DNA from 3 places in the Pseudoalteromonas sp. MMG006 genome. Region 2 is predicted to be linked to each of the others. Evidence: predicted binding sites of a transcription regulator. Region 2 holds the regulator's gene; each other region holds the start of a gene.
The links. Region 2 encodes sigma-54, which starts transcription at its own class of promoters, with help from an activator protein. Its sites were predicted from a motif close to GTTGGCACGNNNNTNGNNT; they were not measured.

Region 1 (8,369 bases), on a different contig from region 2:
ATTCGACACCAGCAGGGCAATATAAACTTAGAGACTTAGATATTGATTATAGTAAATCGCCTTATGCTTGGGTTATAACCGGCACATATGATGATTTACCTATCACTATAGATTTATCTATTCCGACATTTCGTGTTAGCGGCGTGCTTGGCGATCAAATTGAAGGCGTGATGACTGCTTCAATCACTAATGGTGAAACAGTGCTCAATGTAGATGTAAGCGATTTACTTATACAGTTTGATGGAATTGACGTAGTTAATGAGTTAAACCCAGATGCCGAGACAGGCATTGCCCAGTTAACTACCAATGTAATTATTAGTAAAGCTGAAGGTAAGCTTGATGGTGATTTATCGCTAAGCTTAGAGCGCTTTGTAAACTCATTTGGTGAAGTATCAAACACATTATCAACATTCGATTTTGTTGGTAATTACGAAAGTAGTATTCAAAATACAGATTTTCATATTACAGCAGTGGAATCGTCACCATTTATAGGGGAAGAAAATGACGATTTAGCATTTACTTTTGAGCTAGATTTTCCCTTAAGTGGTGCGAGTGATTTTAAATTTGCGTATGTGGGTGATGCTGCAAACTTATCAGAGCTTACTTCAACAGATATTTTTGTGAGTGTACAAAATAGAGCTTTAGATCTTCGTATAAGAGATGTAAGTGGCAACCTTAATCTTATTGCTAAAGGTGAAAATGGCCGTTGGTTAGATGTAAAACAAAAAGGTCGTAACTACAGTGGAGGTCTATATTTTGGTGATACTAAAATTGCTGAAGTTACTGCAGTGAGAGGGATCCCAGGTGTATTATTTCCTAACGGTGATTTCGAATCGTTATTTTAACTAGCTTAAAGTACTAACTTATAAAGAAAAGCCCAACCTTTGTTGGGCTTTTGTTTTTATGAAATATATTTTACAAAAACTCTATACTTACCGTTTCACCTTTTGCGATGCTACCGCTTTGTGCGGGTACTACAATTAAGCAATTTGCTTTACTGAGTGACGAAAGTACGCCTGAGCCTTGTTTATTAAATGGCGTTACAAGCAAGTCACCTTGCTCATTTGTTGTAGCTGTAGCACGTTGAAAGTCGGCTCTGCCAGGGCGTTTTTTAACAACTGATGTTGTAATAGCATTAAAATGCATTTTAGGGGTTACTTGCCCAAGTCCAGAGAGCTTTTGTAGTGCAGGCTCTACTAGTTGATTAAACGTTACTGCAGCTGATACCGGATTACCTGGTAAGCCAAAAAAGTAGCTGTTCGGTAACTTACCAAAAGCGAAAGGTTTACCTGGCTTCATGGCTATTTTCCAAAAATGGATATTACCAATTTCATTTAATACTTCTTTAGTAAAGTCAGCTTCGCCAACCGATACACCACCTGAACTTATTACAGCATCTGCTTTTTCATCTGCACTTAAAAAAGCTTGAGTAATGAGCGCTTTATCATCGCGGATGATACCTAAATCAAGCACATCTATGTTTTGTTGCTGTAATGCACTAATTATTACGGCGCGGTTACTTTCATAAATAGCGCCTTTTTTAAGGGGCTGTCCAGGCTCAATGAGCTCATCACCTGTAGAAAACACGGCGACTTTTAATTTGCGAGTAACATTTATGTCGGCAATACCTAAAGAGGCGAGTAAGCCTACATCAACGGCTTTGAGTTTATCGCCTGCATCTAAAATAACGTCATTAATTGCAATGTCTTCACCGGCAAAACGAATGTTTTCATTAATGCCCGGCTGCGCAGTGAATGTGATTTGATCACCATCAGCCGATGCGTTTTCTTGCATTACAACGCCATTAGCACCCGGTGCAATGGCTGCTCCCGTCATTATTCTTACGCACTGTCCGGGAGTAAGTGTGCCTTCAAACGTTTGCCCTGCAAATACGCTCCCTACTTGTGTATAGGTTAAGCTTTTGTCTGAAATACAAACAGCATAGCCATCCATAGCAGAGTTATTGTGAGCAGGCACATTAATATTAGATTTAACATCACTGGCTAAAACCCGGCCAACACTTTGCATAATAGGAATGGTTTCATTATCCGAAATTGCATTGATAGAGCTTAGTATGTTTTGAATTGCCGTTTCTATTGGTAATAAACCGGGTGCATTGCAAACATCGTTCATATATATTGCTTACTTAAATCATTTTATTTTTAAAACAATACTTATAATGTCAAAGCTTTACAATACATTGCTGGGTTATTTTTTGTTTGTATTTTGTGTGTTCTCAAGCACGTTAAGCGCAAAAGAAACATTGCATGTCGCAGTAGCGAGTAACTTTAAAACTGTGTTACAAACTTTACTGCAAGAATCACCTTTACCCGGTGTACAAGTAAAAATATCGGCCGCTTCAAGCGGGGTTTTATATTCGCAAATTGTACATGGTGCGCCGTTCGATGTGTTTTTATCAGCAGATGATGTTCGCCCGCAAGCATTAATAAAAGAAGGGTTGGCAAGTCAAAGTAGCTTAGTTACCTACGCATTAGGTGAGCTTGCATTGTGGCAGCCCAATGCTGATAAGGTAAATAATAAAGTAGCCATCGCTAACCCGCGTTTTTCACCTTATGGTCGTGCATCGCAGTTTTATGCTAATGCCCATTTTAAAAAGCCAATAAGTTACGTATATGGTAATAACATTACGCAGGCCTTTCAGTTTGTTCAAAGTGGTAATGTATCAATTGGTTTGGTGGCGGTGTCTACGTTAAAAGCTGCGTATAGCAATACACAAAACCCTAAGTATTTAGATTACAAAGTGCTAGAGGCGAGTGAATACCCCGATATTATCCAGCAAGGCGTTATTATAAAATCGACAAAAAAAATGGCGAGTGCTAAAAAGCTTATGGATTTTTTAATATCAAGCAGCACTCAACTTAAGCTTATTGAATTAGGATACAGATCAAAGGACAGCAATGCTTCAAAGTGATTTAACTGCGCTGTGGTTAACAATTAAACTTGCCTTTATAACCGCTATATTACTACTCGCTTTTTGCATTCCGGTTGCTTATAAGTTAGCTGGCTATAAAGGTAAGTTTAAACCTTTTTTAGAGGCATTAATTGCTATGCCTTTGGTACTACCGCCCACTTTATTAGGTTTTTACTTATTGGTTCTTTTTTCGCCTACGCACGCTTTTGGGCAGTTTTGGTTTTGGTTAACGGGTACACAGCTTGCGTTTAGTTTTCAAGGTGTGGTTATTGGTTCTCTTTTTTATTCATTGCCGTTTGTAATGCAGCCTTTGGTTGCAGGTTTTAAACAAATAAACCAAACCTATAATGAAGCTGCAATCGCATTGGGGTTAAGCCACTATAAACGCTTTGTGTATTTAATTTTACCATTACTCAAGCCCAGTATTGGTAGTGCGTTTGCCTTGGGATTTGCGCATACATTGGGTGAATTTGGTCTGGTATTAATGATTGGTGGTAATATTCAAGGGCAAACACAAGTGGTTTCTATTGCTTTGTACGACCATGTTGAATCGCTAAATTACGCGGCTGCGCATCAGCTTTCTCTTATATTATTGGCTATTTCATTTGCGTGTTTAGTGCTGTTGTTCAAATTTAATAAAAGCATCGTTGGGGTTAAACAATAACATGATTAAATTAACCCTATTTAAAGCACTTAATAACTTTAATTTAGATATAAACCTGCAATTAGAGTCGTTTAATATTGCAGGTGTTTTTGGTCCGTCCGGATCAGGTAAGTCTACATTGCTGCGTTGTATTAGTGGCCTTGAAGGCAAGCAAAGTATTTATATTAATAATCAGCCTGTGCATCATTTACCTAGTGATAAACGCGGAGTAACACTGCAAGTGCAATCGTGTCCGTTATTTCCTCATTTAGATGTTGCCGGCAACTTAGCATTTACTCAAAAGCACTGCGCTAATAGGCAAACCGACTTATCTGAGCAAGAAGTGATTACAGCTCTTGAGTTACAGCCACTTCTTAAACGCAATGTACAAAGTTTATCGGGCGGGGAGCGTCAACGAGTGGTGTTTGCACGTACATTGTTGGCAGGTCAAAAGCTTATAATTTTAGATGAGCCGTTTAGTGCGCTCGACTGGCCACTTCGCTTTAAAACACTAACAACTATGAGTAATTTAGCAGCTAAATTTAACATTAAATTTATAATAGTGAGCCACTCTTTAAAGGAGCTATTGTTTTGCTGCGATACTCTAATTCAGCTTGAAAAAGGTAAGGTGATAAACCAAGGGCCAAGTGGGTTAGTCGCCAAGGCTATTTATGCTAACAACAAACAAACACCCCTGAGCTTACTTAATTATGACATTATTAAATTTGATGAAAAATACGCTGTTTATCACCTTCAAATAAAACAAAGCGAGCAGCAGTTATTTGTATCTCCAAGCGCCGTTGAGCAAGGTGGTAAGCTAGTTATAGAGAGCGAGCAAATTGCAATTAGTGCTATTAAACCAATACACTCAGAGAACACTAATGTATTGGTTTGTATACTGACTAGTGCTGAAGTTATTGATAGCAATTGGCAGCTCACACTTAATGTAGATGGGCAAACATTGTATTGCTTACTTTCAGCAAGAGTATGGGATCAAAGTAATTATAACGTGGGCGATACACTTTGTGCCGCTATCCATAACCTAGAGTAAATAATTAAAACGCGAGCTACTTACTACACGTGGGGCACTGACTGTTTTTAGGAATTTTAAAGCGGTTGAATTCCATGCTGAGCCCATCCACCAGCAACAAATGTTCACTTAAGCTACTTGGCAAACCCGCCATAATTTTTAGTGCCTCTGTGGCCTGAATGCTGCCAATTAACCCTACGATTGGCGAGAGCACGCCCGATTCTGAGCAGCTTTGTGTTTGCTCATTAAAAAATTGCGATAAGCACGCGTAGCAGTGGCTGTGCTGCTGCATGGTAAAGCAGGCAACTTGGCCTTCCATTCTAATTGCAGAGCCCGAAACGAGCGGTGTTTTTGTCTTAAAACAGGCGCTATTGAGCAAATTACGTGTAGGCAAGTTATCAGAGCAATCGATTACTATATCAATATTACTTAATAGCTCATCAAGGTTTGAGTTTTCACCTAAAAATGTATCGATTGTATGTATATCTATTTCATCATTTAAGCTAGTTAATTGCGCCTTAGCTGCGTGTGTTTTTAAGCTTCCCACATCTGTTTGCTTATAAAGCACCTGCCTTTGCAAGTTTGTAGCATCAACCACATCGTTATCTACAAGCGTTAATGTTCCTACACCTGAGGCGGCCAAGTACTGCGCAACCGGGCAGCCCAAACCACCTAAACCAACTATAAGTGCATGAGACTGCCACAGTTTTTCTTGTCCATCTATATCAAGTTGTACAAGCATAATGTGGCGAGAATAACGTAATTGCTGTTGATAAGTTAATGGCGGTTTTTGCATAAATTTTTGCTCAAATTTTTTTGTAACAATACCAAGTAGTTAAAACCCAGAGCAAGTAAAGCTTTAAAAATCTTTGCACTGTTAACGCACATTTAATCTGCTTTAGTAGTGCAAAGCGAAATAATTATCAACTGTGAAAAATGCAAGTCTTTGAATCGGTTGATTAATAATTGTTGGCTTAGTAATTGCTGAATGTGGTTAACGTTAATTTAACAACTGGCGCGGTTTATATGCTACCAAAGTAGTATGTACTGCTTAAAACAACAATCGTTACAAGGAAAAATAACATGCAACCGAGTTCTGGGTTTAATCTCATATCGTTTAGCGGAAAAATGAAAATACTGCATTTAAGCTGGATGGTGTTTTTTATCTCATTTTTTGTCTGGTTTAACCATGCGCCATTATTGGGTGCTATTGCAGGTTCGCTTGGCATCACTATGGCTCAAGTAAAAACACTCCTCATACTAAATGTGGCTTTAACCATTCCTGCCCGTGTTGTGGTTGGTATGCTAACCGATAAATTTGGACCTCGCATTGTTTACGCTGCACTACTTATTACGTGTAGTATTCCGTGTTTTATGTTTGCACTTGCAACAACGTTTGAGCAAGCAGCTATCGCCCGTTTTGCACTTGGCTTTATTGGTGCGGGTTTTGTTGTGGGCATTCGCATGGTGAGCGAGTGGTTCCCAGCAAACGAATTAGGCACAGCAGAGGGTATTTATGGTGGCTGGGGTAACTTTGGCTCTGCAGCAGCCGCAATGCTGTTACCAGTATTAGCGTTGATGTTTGGTGGCGAAGATGGCTGGCGTTATGCGATTGGCTTAACAGGTGTGTTAAGTGTCATATTTGGTGTTATTTGGTACTTAAATGTATCGGATACACCTAAAGGTGGCACGTACTTTAAGCCTAAAAAAGTAGGGGCAATGGAAGTAACCAGTAAAGGTGACTTTGTACTACTACTTATAATGAAACTCCCTATGTATGGTGCATTGGCGTTACTTACCTGGAAGCTTTCTCCTACTGGCGCAAACTTACTTTCTGACAATTTTGTAATTGGCACATACGTGTTTTTAGTGCTGCTTTATATTTACGAAGTGTATAAAACGTTTGATATAAACGGCCATATTTTTAAACAACCTGTTCCAGAATCTCATCGTTACGACTTTAAGCAAGTTGCTGTTTTAAACATCCTTTATTTTACTACATTTGGCTCAGAGCTAGCTGTTGTATCTATGCTGCCATTATTTTTTATGGAAGTATTTGGTCTTGATATGGTGTACGCAGGCTTATTAGCATCAGCTTATGCATTTATGAACTTAGCCTCTCGCCCTGGTGGTGGTTGGATTTCAGATAGAATGGGTCGTCGTAAAACACTTATTGTACTTACCACAGGCCTAGCTGTAGGTTATTTTGTTATGGGCTTAGTTGACGCAAGCTGGCCGCTTTGGCTTGCAGTTGCAGCAGCCATGGCGTGTTCGTTTTTTGTTCAAGCAGGAGAAGGCGCAGTATTTGCCGCAGTGCCACTTATTAAACGTCGTTTAACGGGTCAAATTGCAGGTATGACAGGTGCCTACGGTAATGTAGGGGCTGTTGTATATTTAACGGCGCTCTCGTTAGTTGATTACCAAACATTCTTTATGATTATCGCTGCCAGTGCATTGTTAGGTTTAGGTGCATTATTTTTCATGAAGGAACCCGATGGCCACATCACAGAAGTAAACGAAGATGGCACCGTTGAACTTATTTCTGTGACTTAAGGCAACCTTATGTTTGATGAAACCCAAAAAGCCAGCGCACTTACAAACGAACTTAACGTTGAGTTTGGTGGGCACAGTAGCAAAGGTATAAAAACCGAAAACCAAGATGCGTTTGCTGCTCTTAATACTCAAGCGCAAGAAAAAGAGTCAAAAGGGGTGATTGCCTGCTTGGCCGATGGGTGTTCATCAGCAAAAAATGCTAAACAAGCGTCACAGTTATCGGTAACGCACTTTATAAATGAGTATTTAAATACACCACCAAGTTGGGCCGTTAAAAAGTCGGTATCTAAGGTATTGGCCAGTTTAAATCAGTGGCTGAATTCTCAATCGGTTAATTACAATCACCTTGGCCAGCGCCAAGCAGATTGGATGACCACGTTTACAGCGCTTATTTTAAAATCGGCTACGGGTTATATTTTTCATTTAGGTGATACCCGAATTACGCGTTTACGTGCAAAAAATATGGAAGCGATAACACGCGACCATAAAGTAAACGATACCCTAACGCGGGCTTTAGGCGCACAGCTTCATCAAGAAATTGATGTATACGAAGTAGAACTTAAAGCTGATGATATTTATATACTTACCTGCGATGGTGTACACGATGTGTTGCCATACAGTGATATACAAAAGCTAATTGATGAGCATACTAATTTAGAGCACGCAGCAAAAGCAGTGACAGAGCTTGCCATAGCAAGAGGCAGTGACGACAACGTAAGCTGCTTACTTGTAAAAGTGAATAGTATTGCAAAACAAAATTTAGACGAGTTATATCACTCTTTAACGAGGCGAAAAATTCCGCCACCGTTAAAGGTTGGCCAAAAAATTGATGACTTTACTGTTATCCGTGAATTACATGCTAGTAGCCGCTCGCACATTTATTTAGTGCAACAAACACCCGATACGCCGCCTGTTGTATTAAAAGCGCCTTCGGTAAATTTTGAAGACGACGTGCACTACCTTCAAGGCTTTATAAGAGAAGGCTGGGTAGGGCAACGTATTAATCATCCCAATGTAATGAAAGTTTTAAATACGCAATCGCAAAGCCGATTTTTATATCATATTTGCGAATACATGGACGGGCAAACACTGAGTGATTGGAAGCATGATGTGCCGCATCCAGAAATTACCCAAGTGCGCAGTATTATTGAACAAATAGTACAAGCACTTAGAGCGTTTCAGCGTTTGGATATGGTGCATCGCGATTTAAA
Region 2 (8,369 bases):
TTATTTCTGATTTAGGTGGCCCTACTGCTAACATGTATAAACTACGATGCACGAGTAAAAAAGCAGAGAGTACGTGCCGTCGTTTATCGTGTGTTTATCCCGATATTTGTAAACACATGGATACCGACCACACACCAACAATCGATTTGTATAAAAAAGCCCGTGAAGTGAAAGGTATTAAAAAAATATTAATTGCCTCGGGTGTACGTTATGACTTAGCTGTGCGCGATCCTCGATACGTTAAAGAATTAGTAACACATCATGTTGGCGGCTATTTAAAAATTGCACCAGAGCACACTGAAGACGGCCCTTTGTCTAAAATGATGAAGCCAGGCATGGGCGCATACGATCAATTTAAAGAATTATTTGATAAGTACTCAAAAGAAGCTGGTAAAAAACAGTATTTAATACCGTACTTTATATCTGCTCACCCAGGGACAAAAGACGAAGACATGGTAAATATGGCTTTGTGGCTTAAAACGAATGACTTTAAGCTAGACCAAGTGCAAAACTTTTACCCTTCACCAATGGCAAATGCGACGACTATCTATCACACTGAAATGAACTCGCTTCGCAACATCAAAAATAACGCTGAGGTGGTGCCTGTTCCTAAAGGGGCTCGCCAACGTCGATTGCATAAAGCGATTTTGCGCTATCATGATGCATCTGGTTGGCCTATGATCCGTGAAGCACTGCGTAAAATGGGTAAAGCTAACTTAATAGGTAAAGGCCCTAATTGCTTAGTACCAGAAGAAGGCCGAGATGAAAAAGCAGGTAAAGGCGCTAAAGGTCGCCCAGCTTTAACGCGCCATACCGGTTTTAGCCAATTTAAAAAGGCGAATACAAAACCAAAAGTGGGTGGTAATCGTCAGCGAGTAAGGTAATAGCCACGCAAGCCTAAAATTTAAAAGCTCTTTATTGACACATTAGTATGGGCAATAAAGAGTTTTTTGCTAAAAAGCTTCAGATAACCATAAGCGTAATTTAAGCGACCATAAAGGCTGAATGCCTGTAAGCCCTTGCGTCATTTTACTATCTTTTAAGATTATGTAGGAAGGCGTTACTTGTCCTTGCCAATCGGCAAATATCTCACCATTTCGATCATTTATTGTTGTAAAGGTGTAGTTGTTTTCAATGAGATAGCGATGAAGATCTTGATCCGATCCCGACTTTATTGCAATGGTCACTATCGAGTAATGAGTGTCTTTTGCAAGCTCGTTTATAGCTTCAGAGGTAATACTACAAATAGGGCACCAAGTACCCCAAAAATAAATAAGCGTTGGTTTACTTTGGCTAATTTTACCTAGGTTTATGGACTTATCTTGATAGTCTATTAACTGCAATTGCGGGTTAGCTGGCATCACAGGTTGTCGCCACCAATTGATAGCTGTATAAATTATGATAAATATAAAACCATATACCAACACACTCTTTAGTGTTGAAAGCCCTTTATGTTTGAGGGATTTTTTAGGTTTGTTATTAGCTGCCATGAGAGTGCTTATTCAAATCACTTTTATCAAACGGTTTTAACTTATATCAGCAACCAAGTCGCTGTGCCTAAAAAGGCAAAAATACCAACAATATCAGTTACGGTAGTAAGCACAACACTGCCTGCCAATGCGGGGTCAATATTCATCTTTTTCAATATAATAGGAATACTTGCACCCGCCACGCCCGCGACGACTAAGTTCATAAACATAGCGAAAGCGAGTACGCCACCAAGCATAAAATCCCACTGCCAAAGTGCTATAACACCAGCAATTAAAAGAGACCACAAAATACCGTTTAACGCGCCAATGGCAAGCTCCTTCATCATTAAGAAGCGTTGGTTTGTTTGATTTATATGACCTACAGCAATACCACGAATAACAAGTGTTAAAGATTGGCTGCCAGCAACGCCCCCCATAGAAGGCACAATACCGTTTAGCACCGCCAAAATAGGCAATACATCTAAAGTACCTTCAAAAAAGCTTGCTACAAAGGCTGCTGCAAGAGCGGTCAATAAGTTTACACCTAACCAAACTGAGCGTTTTTTTGAGCTTTTTAAAACGGGTGCAAAGGTATCTTCTTCGTCATCAAGACCCGCTAAGCTCAAAAGGCTATGCTCAGCGTCTTCGCGTATTACATCAACAATGTCATCAATGGTGACACGGCCTAACAGGTGTGCGTTATCATCAACTACCGGTGCAGATATCCAGTTATGACGCTCAAAAAGCTGTGCAACTTCACTTTCATCCATAGAGATTGGAATTGATTCACAATCTTCGTCCATTAAATCAAGAACGATTTTTTCTGGTGGGTTAGTTAGTAAGGTACTGAGTGATAATGCACCTAAAAAACAGTTATGTTTATCGACTACATATAAGTCATCAGTGCCTTCAGGGAGCTCGCCTCTGAGTCTTATATAACGGAGCACTACATCAAGAGTAACATCAGGGCGAATGGTTACCGTATCGGTGTTCATCAACGCGCCAGCGGAGCGCTCTTGATATGATAGGGCTTGAGTTGCTCGTTCCCTGTCTTGAATATCCATTGCGCTAACAACGTCTTTATAAACGGTGTCAGGCAGGCTTCGTAGCACTTCACCTAAATCATCATGCCCCATGTCTTCAGTGGCGGCGGCTATGTGCTTAGGCTCCATTTGAGCAATAATGCCTAAACGTACATCTTCAGAGAGTTCTTCAAGAACATCACCTTGCACATCAGGGTCAACTAATTGCCAAAGTAAACGACGGATTTTATGGGGTGATGATTCTAATAATAGTGCAGTGTCACAAGGAGCTGTTTTTGCAAGCATGCGCCTAACTTGAACAAATTGACCACTATTAAGTGACTTGGTCACCTGTTTTAATTGTTGAAGTGGGTAATCTTGTTCAAAAGCTTCAGGCATTGGCGTCCTTTACAAATTTTTATATTACTTAGGGGAGGCGGTAAGTGTACAGGCGCACTAACCTTATTTATAAGCTTAACCGGGTAAAATTTTTTATTACTAAAAGTTAAGCTTAATTATTCTTGTTCATTAAACCGTTGTGCAATTAACTGCCCAACAGCATGTAAGGCTTGCTCAGAATCAGGGCCTTCACACACTACTTTAACTTCTTTACCTTGGCTGCTTTCTAGTAGCATTAATGCAAGTACGCTATCGCCAGCTGCTTCTTTATCATCTTGAAACAGTGTAATGGTGGCATCAAACTGCACGGCTAACTGTGCAAGCACTGTCGCAGCTCTAGCGTGTAAGCCAAGTTTGTTTTTTATTAAAAAAGTGTCTTCACAATGCATAATCTACTCTATGTAAGCTGAACAGGTGATTATTTGGCTGTATTATTTTCTTGTTCACGGTGTCTAATTTTTACATTAGGGTGCGTCATCGCAAAGCTCTCACCAATTGTTTGAGCTAAATACACCGAACGGTGTTGCCCGCCAGTACAGCCAATGGCAATTGTTAAGTAACTACGATTATTACGCTCTAGGTGTGGTAGCCATGTTTGTACAAATGTTTGAATTTGCCAAGTGAATTTTTGTACTATGCTGTGGCTCGCTAAATAATCTTTAACCGGTTGGTCTAAGCCATTTAAAGGCTTAAGCTCTGGCTCCCAATGCGGATTTGGCAAAAAACGAGCGTCAAATACATAGTCAGCCTCTTTAGGGATACCGTGTTTAAAACCAAATGACTCAAAGGTTACAATAAGTTGCTTATCTTTTTTACCGAGAATTTTCTCACGGATAGACTCCGCTAATTGGTGAACACTCAAGTCGCTTGTATCGAGCATAAAGTCAGCACGGGTTACCAATACATCTAGCAATTGTTTTTCTTTTTGTATAGCTAAATCAAGTGGTAACGAGTCAATAGAAAGCGGGTGCAACCGGCGTGTTTCAGAAAAGCGTTTGATCAGGGTTTGATCGTCACTATCTAGATAAAATAAAGTGGGATTTGCAAAACCTGGAAGGTATTCAAAGATATCATTAAATTCATCTTGTTCTTTTGGGATGTTACGCACATCGATACTAACAGCTATTTTATCGTAGGTGTCCGACACACTTCGCACTAAAGAGGGGAGTAGGTTTACTGGTATGTTATCTACGCAATAATAACCTAAATCTTCTACAACGCGTAAAGCAACCGACTTTCCAGAACCGGAGCGGCCACTTATGATAATTAACTCCATTTATCACCCTTTTAAACTACGATTGGTTAACAATGACTTGGTAAAGCTCAGCATCAGATTTTGCACAGCGTAGCTGTTTACAAAACTCTTTGTCATTTAGTCTATCAGCTATAGTTGCAAGAGTCTTTAGGTGCTGCTGGTTATCGCCATCTGGTACGATGAGTGCAACAAATATATCAACTGGGCGGTTATCAATCGCGTCAAAATTTATTGCTTTTTCACTTACAAGTACTAATGCTAATGGCTCTTCTGCACCACTCATTCTTCCATGAGGGATTGCTATACCACGGCCTATCCCCGTGCTGCCAAGTTTCTCTCTATTCATTAAAGCAGATAAGATATCTTGTTGGGAAAGGTAAGGAAGCTTTTCATGAGCAAGCTCACTAATAAACTCTAAAATTCTTTTTTTGCTATTAAAAAGGACCGCAGCTTTGCTGCAGTCCTGGCATATAAGTGAGCTTAATTTCATCATATTAGTGTCGAGCAAGCTTCTCTTTGTGTTTAATAACTTGACGATCGAGCTTATCAATCAACGAGTCAATGGCAGCATACATATCTTGATGTTCAGTAGATGCAAATAATTCTGCACCACTTACATGGATAGTAGCTTCAGCTTTTTGGTTGAGTTTTTCTACATCGAGAATGACATGAACATTGTTTATATGATCAGAATGCCTTTCTAGCTTTGCAAATTTATTATTTACGTAGTCTCTCAATGAATCAGTAACATCTACATGACGACCAGTTAAGTTTAGTTGCATAAGCGTTTTCCTCTTTGTTTTGCGTCTTATATCAAACTCTTTCGTTGATTAGACGGTGGAATAGCCAGAGATTCGCGGTATTTTGCGATTGTGCGTCTAGCTACTTTAATTCCTTGCTCAGCCAATATATCCGCAATTTTACTATCACTCAATGGTTTTGCTGAGTTTTCTGCGGCAATCAATTTTTTTATCAAAGCACGTATTGCTGTAGACGAACACTCACCGCCATTTTCGGTGCTTACATGGCTTGAGAAAAAGTATTTAAGCTCAAATATACCACGTGGCGTGTGCATGTACTTTTGAGTAGTTACGCGCGAAATAGTCGATTCGTGCATTTCTACCATTTCAGCAACATCGTTTAAAACCATAGGCTTCATGGCCTCTGGACCATGCTCAAAAAAGCCCTGTTGCTGCTTAACAATACAATTAGTTACTTTAAGCAATGTGTCGTTTCTGCTCTCTAGGCTTTTTATAAACCATTTAGCTTCTTGTAAATGAGAGCGAATAAATTGACTATCACCACTAGATTTAACTGTACGCGACATAGCTGCATATTGGCTATTAACACGTATTTTAGGCATGCTATCTGGGTTTAGCTCAACGACCCAGCGGCCTTTTATTTTTTTCACCGACACATCGGGAATTACATACTCTGACTCTTCCCTTACTATAGTATCTGCGGGTTTAGGGTTTAGAGTGTGTATTAACGTCATTACTTCTTTAAGCTCGTCTTCTTTGAGCTTAGTTTTCTTCATTAATGTACGATAGTCGCGAGCTGCTAATAGATCAATATGCTCGGTTAAAATCATCTTTGTTTCATTGATAAAAGGCGCATCTTTATCAAACTGATTTAGCTGAATACACAAACACTCTTGTAAGCTACGAGCTGCTATACCCACAGGATCAAATAACTGAATACGTTTTAAAACGGCCTCTATTTCATCAAGTTCAACTTCACCTTCGTCGTCATTCTCTTGATTAAAGCTTTCTAAAATTTCTTCACAACTAAGTGTTAAAATACCAGAGTCATCTACGGCTTCAACTATCGCTATTGCGATAGCTTCATCCGTGGGACTAAATGGCGTGAGCTGTAATTGCCACATTAGGTATTCGTGAAGTGTTTCGGTTGAAGCACCTTGGTAAATAGATTCATCTTCTGGCATTGGGCCTGATGATGAAGCAGGTGCTGCGCTCATGTACTCATCCCAGCTTACATCCATAGCCATTTCGTCACTTACTGTATCTTTAGTAAGTGCTTCACCACTATCTTGCTCGTACTCGCTCGGTTTTTCGTCAGCACTAGCGCTTACGGTTACTTCGTCGTTATCTGCTTTTTGCTCGTTTTTACCAGCCGATTCTTCCGTGTAATCTTGTTCATCTACTTCGAGAAGCGGATTACTATCAAGCGCTTCTTGTATTTCTTGCTGGAGATCCAATGTACTGAGTTGCAGCAAACGAATTGCTTGTTGCAGCTGTGGAGTCATTGTAAGTTGCTGGCCCATGCGCAGCTGTAATGATTGCCTCATGTATCTCTAACAATCCTTTTATGTTGTTATAATTAATACTAGCAGATGCTTAAAGACATGGCGTAAATGTTACAGCCTAAATTGCTCGCCTAAATAAACATCGCGTACCGTTTTATCGTTTAATACGTGCTCTGGTGTACCAGAAGCAATTAACTCTCCATGAGAAACAATGTAGGCTTTTTCACAAACATCAAGGGTTTCTCTTACATTATGGTCGGTAATTAATACACCAATGCCGCGATTTTTAAGGTGTTCTATTATTTTCTTTATATCTAATACCGATATAGGGTCAACACCTGCAAAAGGCTCATCCAATAAAATAAATTTAGGATTAGCGGCTAATGCGCGCGCTATTTCTACACGACGGCGCTCACCACCCGATAAAGCCATACCTTGGCTGTCTCGAATATGTTGGATACTAAATTCATCTAACAAGTTGTTAAGCGTATCTTCTCTCGCTTTTTTATTAAGCTCTTTACGCGTTTCTAAAATAGCCATTAGGTTTTGATAAACGCTAAGCTTTCTAAAAATTGACGATTCTTGTGGCAAGTAACCTATGCCTAATCTAGCACGACTATGCATGGGTAAAAGAGTAATATCGTTCTCATCGATAGAAATTTTGCCTTTATCGCTTGGTACAAGGCCTACTATCATATAAAAAGTAGTCGTTTTGCCTGCACCATTTGGTCCGAGTAACCCTACAATACTGCCGGCTTTGACTTCAAGGCCAACGTTTTTTACAACTTCGCGACCTTTATAGCTTTTTGCTAATAGCTCTGCTTTTAATGTGCTCATGGCTGACCTTTATCACTTTCTTTTTTTGGCTTAACAGGCACTAAAATAGTGTGCACGCGGTCGGTTGAGTTTTCATCTTTTTCGGCGCTAATTAATTGCTGTTGCATGTCGTACGTAATGCTTTTTGCATTGATTTTTTGACCTGCTTGCGCAACTTCAGCATCACCAACAAGCGTTAAAAATCGTTTTGCTACATCGTAACGCACCTCGTTTGCACTGGCGCTCATTACCGTGCCGTCAGCTTGTTTTTCTTCGAAATAAGCTGGGCTACCTGTTGCTATTAGTAACTGTTTGTTATCACCTAAATCATCGCGCTTATGTACTTCTAAGCGGTCAGCTGTAATACGACGATTACCGTGAATAATTTCAACGTTCTTTTCAAAAATCCCAACATTGGCTTTTAGCTGACCTTCTTGTTTGTCGGCGCTAATTGAAATCTGATCAGCAGCAGGAGCTTCTCGCTCTGCCGTATAGCCATTAAAAGCAAGTAGAAGGGCTGGAATTATAAGTATTTTAGACATTTTATTGGTCATAATATATGGTTCGCGTATGGTTAATTAGTTTAATCACTTCAGTTTTTAAGTCGGCTTCAAGGCCTTTACCGGTGATTTTTAAATTGGGCCCCGTAATGACAACAGGCTGTTCTGAACGCATTGTTAATAGGTTTATATCAACTTGAATATTGTCAGCGTTGATTTTGTCTATCATAGCGTTGTCGGTTAAATTTATGGCAACTACATTACCTTCTAAAATTAACTGTTTGTCTTCGTATAATGTTGCTTCGTCAGCGTTTATTTGCCATGTTTGTTTTTCGTTATATAGGGTAAATATAGGCTTTTCAAAAAATGTAAAACCTAGTTGCTGGTATAATTCCATTTTAGCCGCTGTTACTTTGTGGCTAATTTTACCCTGTTCATCGTAAGCTGTTTGCTTAAGTTCAATAGCTATATAATCAGGCTCAGCAATCACTTCAGCTTCTTCCTGAGGTGCTGTATTTGTTTGGGTAAAATAAGGGTACCAAAGCCAAACCATACAGCTAATGAATAAAATGCTAAGTATTATACGCGCCGCATTCATGAACTAGTGCCTTGTGTGGTAAGCGCCTTACCATTTTCAAGCAT
Region 3 (8,369 bases), on a different contig from region 2:
CGTTTGCTTCTACATCGTAAAAATCAATGCGGTAACCCACGCTAGTATGAAGCTTATCACTCCAATCTGAGTCTTGTTGAATAGCAAGCCCTGTTTGCCATGAGCGTGAGTCGGTGGTGTCTGATAGATTAAAGTCGCCGCTGCCATCGTTATCTAAGTCGTATTGACCACCAGGCGATACAAATACGCCTGGGCTTAGCTCTACTAAACGCGCCTTTTGTGCATCGGTTAATGGAATGCGGCGGTTTGAAAGCGGGCCTGTTAAATCAATTGGTAAATCGGCTTCGGTAGTAAATTGGCTATAGCCGAGCACTTTATTGTAGCGCACGTCAAAAGCAAAAATTGTTTGCTGGTCACTGTTCCAGCGGTACGTAAGCTCCGTTCGGTTTTGGGCGGTATCAGCGCCGTCTATAATTTCTACAAAGCTGTTTTGTGCTATTTCTTCACGTTGTAAATGCTGAAAATACGTAATATTTTTTAATGAAGCATTTGCACTTAGTTCACGCTTATAAATGCTGTGAATTAAGTAGGTTGTTGCTTCGTTTTTATTATCAGGATCGGTAAGTACGGTGCTGCGATCTATTTTTACTTGCCCTGTAGGCGATACAATTGAACCCGCTGCCGGTACTGTACTGCCATCGGCTTGCACGCCTTGGCCCGTTATGTAAAGGCCATCATCAATTAAGGCTTGAGTAGGGCGATTAATACCTGCGTTATCGGTAAATTCAACTTGGTATAGTTCAAAGTTAATGTCCCAACTGCTTTTGTCGTCTGGCAATATTCTAACTGCTGCAAATAAGCTGTCGCTTTTAGTACCTGAATAATCGTAGTAGCTGCCTTCATCAAGGTGCTCGTAACTTACTCTTAGGCCTACTTTGTCTTGAATAATTGGCGCTGTGTAATCTACTTGTGCACTGTATTGATCCCATCGTCCCGCTGAGAGCTTAACTTTACCTTTACTTTCATCTGTAGAAGCAGTCTTTGAGTGTAAATTTACAAAACCACCGTTACGTTGGCTTGAACCAAATAAAACAGGTGGAGCACCTTTTACTACGTCTATTTGTTCTATAGAGTTGAACGATAACGGCACACCAAAGCCATTATTACCTGCTTGACGACGCGTACCATCTTGAAAAAGCTCACCCAGTTGGCCACGAATAGTAGGTAAACTGGGCGCACCAAAGCCACTTGCAGAGTATGTGTTTGGGCTAACTGCAAGTACGTCTTGTAGGGTAGTGATGTTGAGTTGTTCTATTAACTCGCTTGAAATAGGCGTTACTGAGCGTGCAATATCTTGCAGTGCCAAATTATCCCCGAAAGGGCCGTCTACAGTGGCGTCTTTTACAGATAAACCTTGAGATTTAAGAACTTGGCCAGCTACTTCTATGTGCTCAATTGCGCTTTTAGTTGTTGCTTTTGGTTCTTCAGCTGCAAATGCTAGCAATGGTGTGTTTAATACAATGGCTAGCGTGATTGCTAATTGTGCGTGTTTCAAACGTTTTCTCTCTACGATTAAAATGTTGTTGGCGATAAAGACCGAAAGCCTTAAAAATAACTTTCAATTAATTTAGGCTTCTTTTTATTTTTTAGAACGAAAGCCAATACTCTATTGTTAAAGTCATACTTAAGTATCTAGTTTTACATTGTAATGTAAGCTTATGCTTTATATGGTTTTTTCAAGCATAGTCTATTTTTATGAAACTTGTTTGTTATTAATTTATTTTTACAAACTTATAGATTCATCAAACATGTAAAAAAAATCACCTTCTTTTGAAATAAAAGCTCAGTTATACGGTCTAGCTTACTTCAACGTTTATTAATATTTTTTTAAGGAAGTTTTATGACAGGTACAATTAACTCTGATGTGCAAAACCGTTTGCAATGGTCACTCTTCTCTTTGCGTTTAGGGGTGTTTATTGTAATGATAATGTGGACATTCGATAAGTTTGTTAACCCTGGACATAGCGCACGTATATTTGAACATTTTTATGGTATCAGTGGTTCTACCGATATAATTGCTTACGTTATAGGTGCTGTACAACTTGTTTTGGTTTTAGCATTTATGGCGGGTATTAAAAAGCGCCTTACATACGGAATCATTTTTGTAATGCACGGCCTTTCTACACTTTCATCTTATAATCAGTATATTGATGGCTTTAATAACTTATTGTTTTTCACTGCGTGGCCAATGTGGGCAGCATGTTTTGCACTTTACTTATTACGTGATCAAGACGTTAAATACACAGTATAAGTATTAAGCAAAAAAAATGGTTATAAGCCATAGGCTTATAACCAATAAGTACACAGGGAGTGTATGGAAGTCGGTTTACAATATTTAATGCATCGCTTTATTGTAGCGTTTTGCTAATGTTTCTTTTTGATCTTCAGTTAATGCTTTTCCAGCAAGTTGAAATACTTCGCGCTCTTCTTCACTCAAATGGTGGTGTACCAATTCATTAAGCTTCTTTGCTGTTTTAAGCCAAGCTGATGAGCTCATTTTAGTGTCTTCTAATTGCTCAACTAACTCATCTATTTCGTGGTGTTCAGCAACACTATGGCGCGCCTTTTCTTGAGTTAAGTCATCGCACATTAGTGGGTTATAAAAAAAGCGTTCTTCAAATTTGGCATGATCTTCAAGTTCTGTTTTAAGTTCATTCATTAACGCGTGGCGCTCATCCGTATCGCCATGAGTTTCGATAAGTGCGTCTACCAATTTACGTTGTTTATCGTGATCGTAACGTAGCGCTTCAAAAATATTCATAATTAATCCTTTTACTTGTTCTCAAATTGCTTATGTTGTTAACAAAGCAAGCTAGATGCCAATTGTTAAAATATTGATTTTTAAGTGTTTATGTTTTTTTATTCAGCTATCAAACACATGGTATGTAACTTTTACAAGCATACTAATGCAATATTTTCAGGTTTTAGCTCTACAGATACTTACAAATATTTACTGGTTGTATATTTTAGTGGAGTGATAAAGTGGTGGCGCTATTTAGGTACAGATTGTACATAGTTGTTTTATATATGTGGTTTATAAAGCTTTAATTAACAGGATTGTTTAAGGATGAATATAAAAACCCCCATTACAGCACTGTTACTGTGTGCATTGTTGAGTGCATGTAGTACAGCTTCGCATTCTGATCGAAGCTTATGCATAAAAGAAGCTGAAGTGACTGAGCTAAATGGCTCCCAAACAAGCTCAGAAGTTTATAATGAATGTATAAGTGCTCAATTAAAAAAGGATGCTAAAGAGGAAACCTTTTTCGATGAAGTAGGTGTGTTTCTTATTGACCTACTTGTTTTGATAGCCGATTAAATAAGTAACTTTGTAGCTATAATCTAAGGCAGAAGGGTACTTTAAATAGGATTGATTATGAAAGCGTTTTTAGCTTTATTATTGCTGTGTATATTTTTAACTGGCTGTGCTGCTCAGCCTTATGCTGGCTCTACAAAATGTATGGAGCAAGCCGATATAGCTTATGAAACCGATTTACATAAAAATGAGCCACTAGATAATCAATGCAAAGCTACAAAAGTAAATACGTCTAACAAAGAGTTTGAGAATCATAGTATTGTTGATAGAAGCCTTTTACAGCTAATCGTTAGTGTTTTAAACGGTATATTTAGATAGTTAAAATACAATTAAATAAGGTATGTATGCAGGAAAAACTAAAAGCAAAAATTATAGCTGTGTGCGATAAAAAAATAGCAGCTAAAGGTGAAAATGTAGGGCTTTCTTTTTACGCTTTTTTTGCAAATAAAAATACGGATCCTGAGCTACTTATGCAAGCAGCTACGTGGTGGATACACACCCATAAATTAGATCACTTTGAAAAAGCCCACAAAATAAAACAGATGATTATTGATGGACACTAGTAACGTATATTCACGCGATTGCTATTTGGTTTCTGCCATTTTCTTTTGCTTTATACAGCTGTTGGTCTGCATGTTTAATAAGCGCATCAAGTGATTTAGAGTGAGTATTACTTATTGCTACACCTACGCTAAAGGTAATGTTTATTTTACTCGGTAAGGCTTCTATTTCACGGCAATATTCAGATAAAATGAGTGCTAAGTTCTCAAACGTGTTGCTAATTTCTTGCTTATCTAATGTATCTAAAACAAACAGCCATTCTTCGCCGCCGTAACGCCCAAATGTATCATTTTCACCTAGCGTATTTTTAGCGGCTTGAGCAAACTTAATCAGTACTAAGTCCCCGGTGTCATGGCCAAATTGGTCATTAATATTTTTAAAGTAGTCTAAATCAACAATCGCAATTGATGCTGGTTTATTGGCTAACAAATTATCAGCTATTTGCATTACTCCACGGCGGTTTAAACTATTAGTAAGGTAGTCGGTTAACGCAATAGTGTGGTATTTTTTTCGCTGGCGAATTTGCCTATAAAACAAAAATAACGACACAATAACTAAAATGAATGCGATAGATGCGCTAAGGCGCCAAATAATTTTTTGCTGATGCTCTTCTTTTACTTGAAGTTCGTTTATATTTTTTTCGTATTCTAGCTGTAAAATCTTGTCTTCTTTTTCTTTGACTTCAAACTTTACTTGCAGTGTTTTTATATTACTTTCGCTTGTTGCTTCATAATGTTTTTTTGTATAAATGAGCTTGCTTCCAATTGCTTCAAAGGCATCATCGATGTAATTAAGCTGTCGTTTTAGCTCATATCGTTTACCTAAAAACTCTGCTTTATAAATACTACGGCTAAACTTATCGATATTTAAAAATACTTTATCGTTTATTTGGTTCGCTTTATCTAGCAAATTTTGTTTTATGTATATATCGGCTAGTAAAATCATTGAGGCAAGGTGCATATCGTGAATACCAGCAGCGCGGGCTAGCTCGATGTTTTCGTTTGCAAGCGTAATGGCGGTGTCGTAATTACCTTGTTTATATTGAATATTAGCAATTGAGTATTGAGCAAATGCTAATCCTTTTTTCATACTTACTTTTTTAAAATAGTGTAGGGCTTTATTTAGGTAAATGAGTGCATCTTGGGGGTTATTCGTTTCAAGCAATACACTTCCTAAGCTCCAGTATGCTTTTGCAGTAAATAGCCCGTCGTTGGTTTTTTCATAGGCTTCTACCGCTTTTTTTGCATAATATACAGCCTTGCCATCGTTAACACCTCTGTCATTTAGGAAGTTATAGGCATCGGCAACTTTTCTTAAAAAGTAGGCTTGAGATGCCATATCATCATCTTTCATAGCAAGCTCTAGACCTGCTAATGCGGCACTTAACGTTTTTCTGAGTGAGTCCGTATCTGTGTAGTAATAAGCCAATGCACGAAGAATGATTATTTTTTCTTTAGATGAGTGTTGTGCTATTTTTTCTTCTAAGTGTATTGCAAGATCTTTAGCTTGAGTGAGTTTTTTTGTTTGCGATAAATATTTTAATTGCGCCTCTAAAAACAACATATAAATATCGTTTTGTTTAAGTACTTTTTTGTTATTTATATAATTAGATATATGGGTATTTAACGCATCGTATTCTTCTTGCCTAAAAAGTAACTCTGCATATAAAGCAGCGGCTTCTAAGTGAAGTGTTGACCAATTCGCTCTTTACTAATCTCAAAGGCTTGCGTGAGCTTTTGCTGGTTAATTAGGTAGTCTAATTTATTCGCTCTTATGTTATTAACTAAGCTTTGGGTTGTTTTAAAGTCTAACTTATTTAAGGTTGAATTTAATGACGTATCATCGGCGAGTGCAAACGTGCTCACAAACAAAAATAAAGGCAGAACGAGTAATTTAATCAATGTACGATTAAATAATTTTACGTGTGAATTGTTGTTCTGCTTTATCATGATGGCTTATTTTTATATTTTTTATACCTAACTATAGCATTACTTTTAAAGTATAAGTTAATGATTGTTTAGTGATTATATTTTATTTACCAAAAAGTGGATAACTAAAGTGGGTAATAAACATGAGTAACCAACATAGTTAATTAATCTAAAAATCAGGTGCTACTTCAAATTCTAAACGCTTATGTGTAATGGGGTGGGTAAACGCTAAATATTCGGCATGTAAATGGAGTCTATCAGCCTTTTGGCCGTAATGCGTATCACCAATAATCGGCATGTTTAAACCTAAGCTATGAGCGCAGTGTACTCGCAGCTGATGTGTTCGGCCAGTTTTTGGGTATAACTGTAAACGCGTAATATTGTTTTTTCGCTCAAGTACGTGCCATGTGGTTAGTGAAGGCTTACCGTTTGTGTAGCACACCATTTGGCGTGGCTTGTCGTCAAAATCAAGCATAAGAGGTAAATTTATCTCGCCGCTATCTTCACTTACATTTCCATCGACTAGTGCAACGTAACGTTTATCAATAGTGCGTTCTATAAACTGTTTTTGCAGCGCTTTATGAACACGTTTATTAAGTGCGATCATCAATAACCCTGAGGTTGACATATCTAAGCGGTGCACAATTAATGGGCCTGAAGCTTCAGGAAATTGCGTTTTTATGCGCATATATACAGAGTCATCAATATTTACACCAGGGACCGATAAAAACTCAGCAGGCTTGTTCACCACCAATAAGTCGTCGTCTTTATAAATAATACTTAACTCTTTCCCATCGGCTTGGTTTTCAAGTAGTGGATTGGTTTCAACATTTAGGCCTTTTAGCATATGCCCTAGTATTGGTTGGCATTTGCTATAACAAGAAGGATAGTAATTTTTGTGTTGTCTAATGGCTGATTTAGGGGCTGCTCCCCACCAAAATTCGCCCATAGCAATAGGTTTTAAGTTTTGTTTATACGCATATTGTAATAACTTTGGTGCTGCGCAGTCGCCAGCGCCAGAAGGTGGAGTATGCTCAGGAAGCTGTGCAAAAATTGCATTTAGGTCGGTTACTTCTTTATGGGCATTTAAAAACTGATACTGAGCAAAAAGCATTTTTTGTAGGTTTTTTGAAAGCGTTTTACGGCGTTTTTTTAAATGTTTAACGTTGTCTGTAATTTTGGTTTGAGCGCTCTCTAGCTGCTCTATTTTATTTTGCCAATTAAGTTTAAGCGCTTGTAACTGCTTTTTTTCAACAATGCTTTGCCCGGCTAGTTTATTTTTAAGCTGCTCAAAATCGGCTTCGCTTAGTTCGGCTTCGCCTTCAGTTCGCTGCTTTTTACGAGTTAACCTTCCGGCCTGCATAAGGGCTTGCTGCGCAAGTAATTGCTCGTTAAACATAGCTTTTGATTCATCAAGCTTTTTATTAATAGCGATGAGCTCTGCGCTGCTTTCAAACGCATCAATTTGGCTGTTTATGTCATTAATAATTTTGCTTTGTGCTAAATAACCTTCATCGTTTAGCTGCATACTTGATACCGGTGGCACAAAGTTAATATTGCCTTTATCGCCTTCAATTTGCCCCGAGTATGCGCTTAAAAACCCCAGTTCATTTTTGTCGTTTTGCACAACTAATACGCCAAACATTTTACCTGCGTTTTCGGCTTTTAAATGTAAGAGTGGTTCTAGCTGCTGTTGCAACTGCGTTGCGGCTGCAATAGTTAGCGGATGCGGCTGATAATAAAAGGGAAAGGTAAATGTTTCTGGAAGCGAAAGCGCATTTATATTTTGTAAAAAAGGGGTAAAGCAAGAAGCTGATTTTGACATAAAAATAACACAGAAACATTCAGTAAAATAATTGGGTCAGATAATACCATATTCATAGTTAACCCACTAAAAATCTCATCTTAGTTTATTCATACATAGTTTAAAGCCGACATTCATGTTTAATGTATCAGTATAGGTGCATAGCAATATTTAAACGTATTGTTGTTACTCTATCATTTGTATTTCATGTGTGTCGTTTCTCATTAATTGAGCGCATTTTTTAAACGACATTTGTACTGGTAGAGCCCAAAGATAATTCAATTTACAGAATAACTTAACTGTTAGGAGTTCTATATTATGAGTGAAAATATCGCAGGTTTTATCACCAAAACCCTTGAGCAAGCTGGTGTAAAACGAATTTGGGGGGTAACTGGCGATTCACTTAACGGCATTAGTGAAAGTCTTCGAAAATTAGGAACAATTGAATGGCTAGGAACACGTCATGAAGAAGTGGCAGCCTTTGCAGCCGGTGGCGAAGCGCACTTATCAGGCGAACTTGCGGTGTGTGCAGGCTCGTGTGGCCCAGGTAATCTGCATTTAATTAACGGCTTATTTGATTGTCAACGTAATAATGTACCGGTGCTAGCAATAGCTTCGCATATTCCATCATCAGAGATTGGTAGTAGTTACTTTCAAGAAACCCACCCGCAAGAATTATTTAAAGAGTGCAGTGTATATTGCGAAATGGTGTCAAATCCAGAGCAAATGCCACACTTGCTTGAAACCGCAATGCGACAAG

Region 1: the regulator sigma-54 is predicted to act here: its motif matches at 5,574-5,592, upstream of J8L73_RS09015 (NarK family nitrate/nitrite MFS transporter).
Region 3: the regulator sigma-54 is predicted to act here: its motif matches at 2,806-2,824, upstream of J8L73_RS08645 (hemerythrin domain-containing protein).

The regions. Positions count from the first base shown of each region.
Region 1 is NZ_JAGJEJ010000007.1:33,894-42,262, reverse strand. It holds gene J8L73_RS09045 (hypothetical protein) at 1-845, shown strand, start outside; gene glp (gephyrin-like molybdotransferase Glp) at 916-2,133, opposite strand; gene modA (molybdate ABC transporter substrate-binding protein) at 2,180-2,932, shown strand; gene modB (molybdate ABC transporter permease subunit) at 2,919-3,596, shown strand; gene J8L73_RS09025 (ATP-binding cassette domain-containing protein) at 3,598-4,626, shown strand; gene moeB (molybdopterin-synthase adenylyltransferase MoeB) at 4,643-5,401, opposite strand; gene J8L73_RS09015 (NarK family nitrate/nitrite MFS transporter) at 5,689-7,158, shown strand; gene J8L73_RS09010 (bifunctional protein-serine/threonine kinase/phosphatase) at 7,168-8,369, shown strand, end outside.
Region 2 is NZ_JAGJEJ010000003.1:22,207-30,575, reverse strand. It holds gene J8L73_RS04300 (YgiQ family radical SAM protein) at 1-884, shown strand, start outside; gene J8L73_RS04295 (protein disulfide oxidoreductase) at 954-1,490, opposite strand; gene mgtE (magnesium transporter) at 1,532-2,890, opposite strand; gene J8L73_RS04285 (HPr family phosphocarrier protein) at 3,007-3,279, opposite strand; gene rapZ (RNase adapter RapZ) at 3,309-4,166, opposite strand; gene ptsN (PTS IIA-like nitrogen regulatory protein PtsN) at 4,183-4,635, opposite strand; gene hpf (ribosome hibernation promoting factor) at 4,640-4,927, opposite strand; gene J8L73_RS04265 (RNA polymerase factor sigma-54) at 4,954-6,453, opposite strand; gene lptB (LPS export ABC transporter ATP-binding protein) at 6,523-7,248, opposite strand; gene lptA (lipopolysaccharide transport periplasmic protein LptA) at 7,245-7,781, opposite strand; gene lptC (LPS export ABC transporter periplasmic protein LptC) at 7,771-8,325, opposite strand; gene kdsC (3-deoxy-manno-octulosonate-8-phosphatase KdsC) at 8,322-8,369, opposite strand, start outside.
Region 3 is NZ_JAGJEJ010000006.1:174,186-182,554, reverse strand. It holds gene J8L73_RS08655 (TonB-dependent receptor) at 1-1,495, opposite strand, end outside; gene J8L73_RS08650 (hypothetical protein) at 1,841-2,251, shown strand; gene J8L73_RS08645 (hemerythrin domain-containing protein) at 2,336-2,761, opposite strand; gene J8L73_RS08640 (hypothetical protein) at 3,068-3,319, shown strand; gene J8L73_RS08635 (hypothetical protein) at 3,377-3,634, shown strand; gene J8L73_RS08630 (DUF6500 family protein) at 3,661-3,879, shown strand; gene J8L73_RS08625 (tetratricopeptide repeat-containing diguanylate cyclase) at 3,890-5,440, opposite strand; gene J8L73_RS19295 (hypothetical protein) at 5,557-5,826, opposite strand; gene J8L73_RS08620 (RluA family pseudouridine synthase) at 5,975-7,630, opposite strand; gene poxB (ubiquinone-dependent pyruvate dehydrogenase) at 7,928-8,369, shown strand, end outside.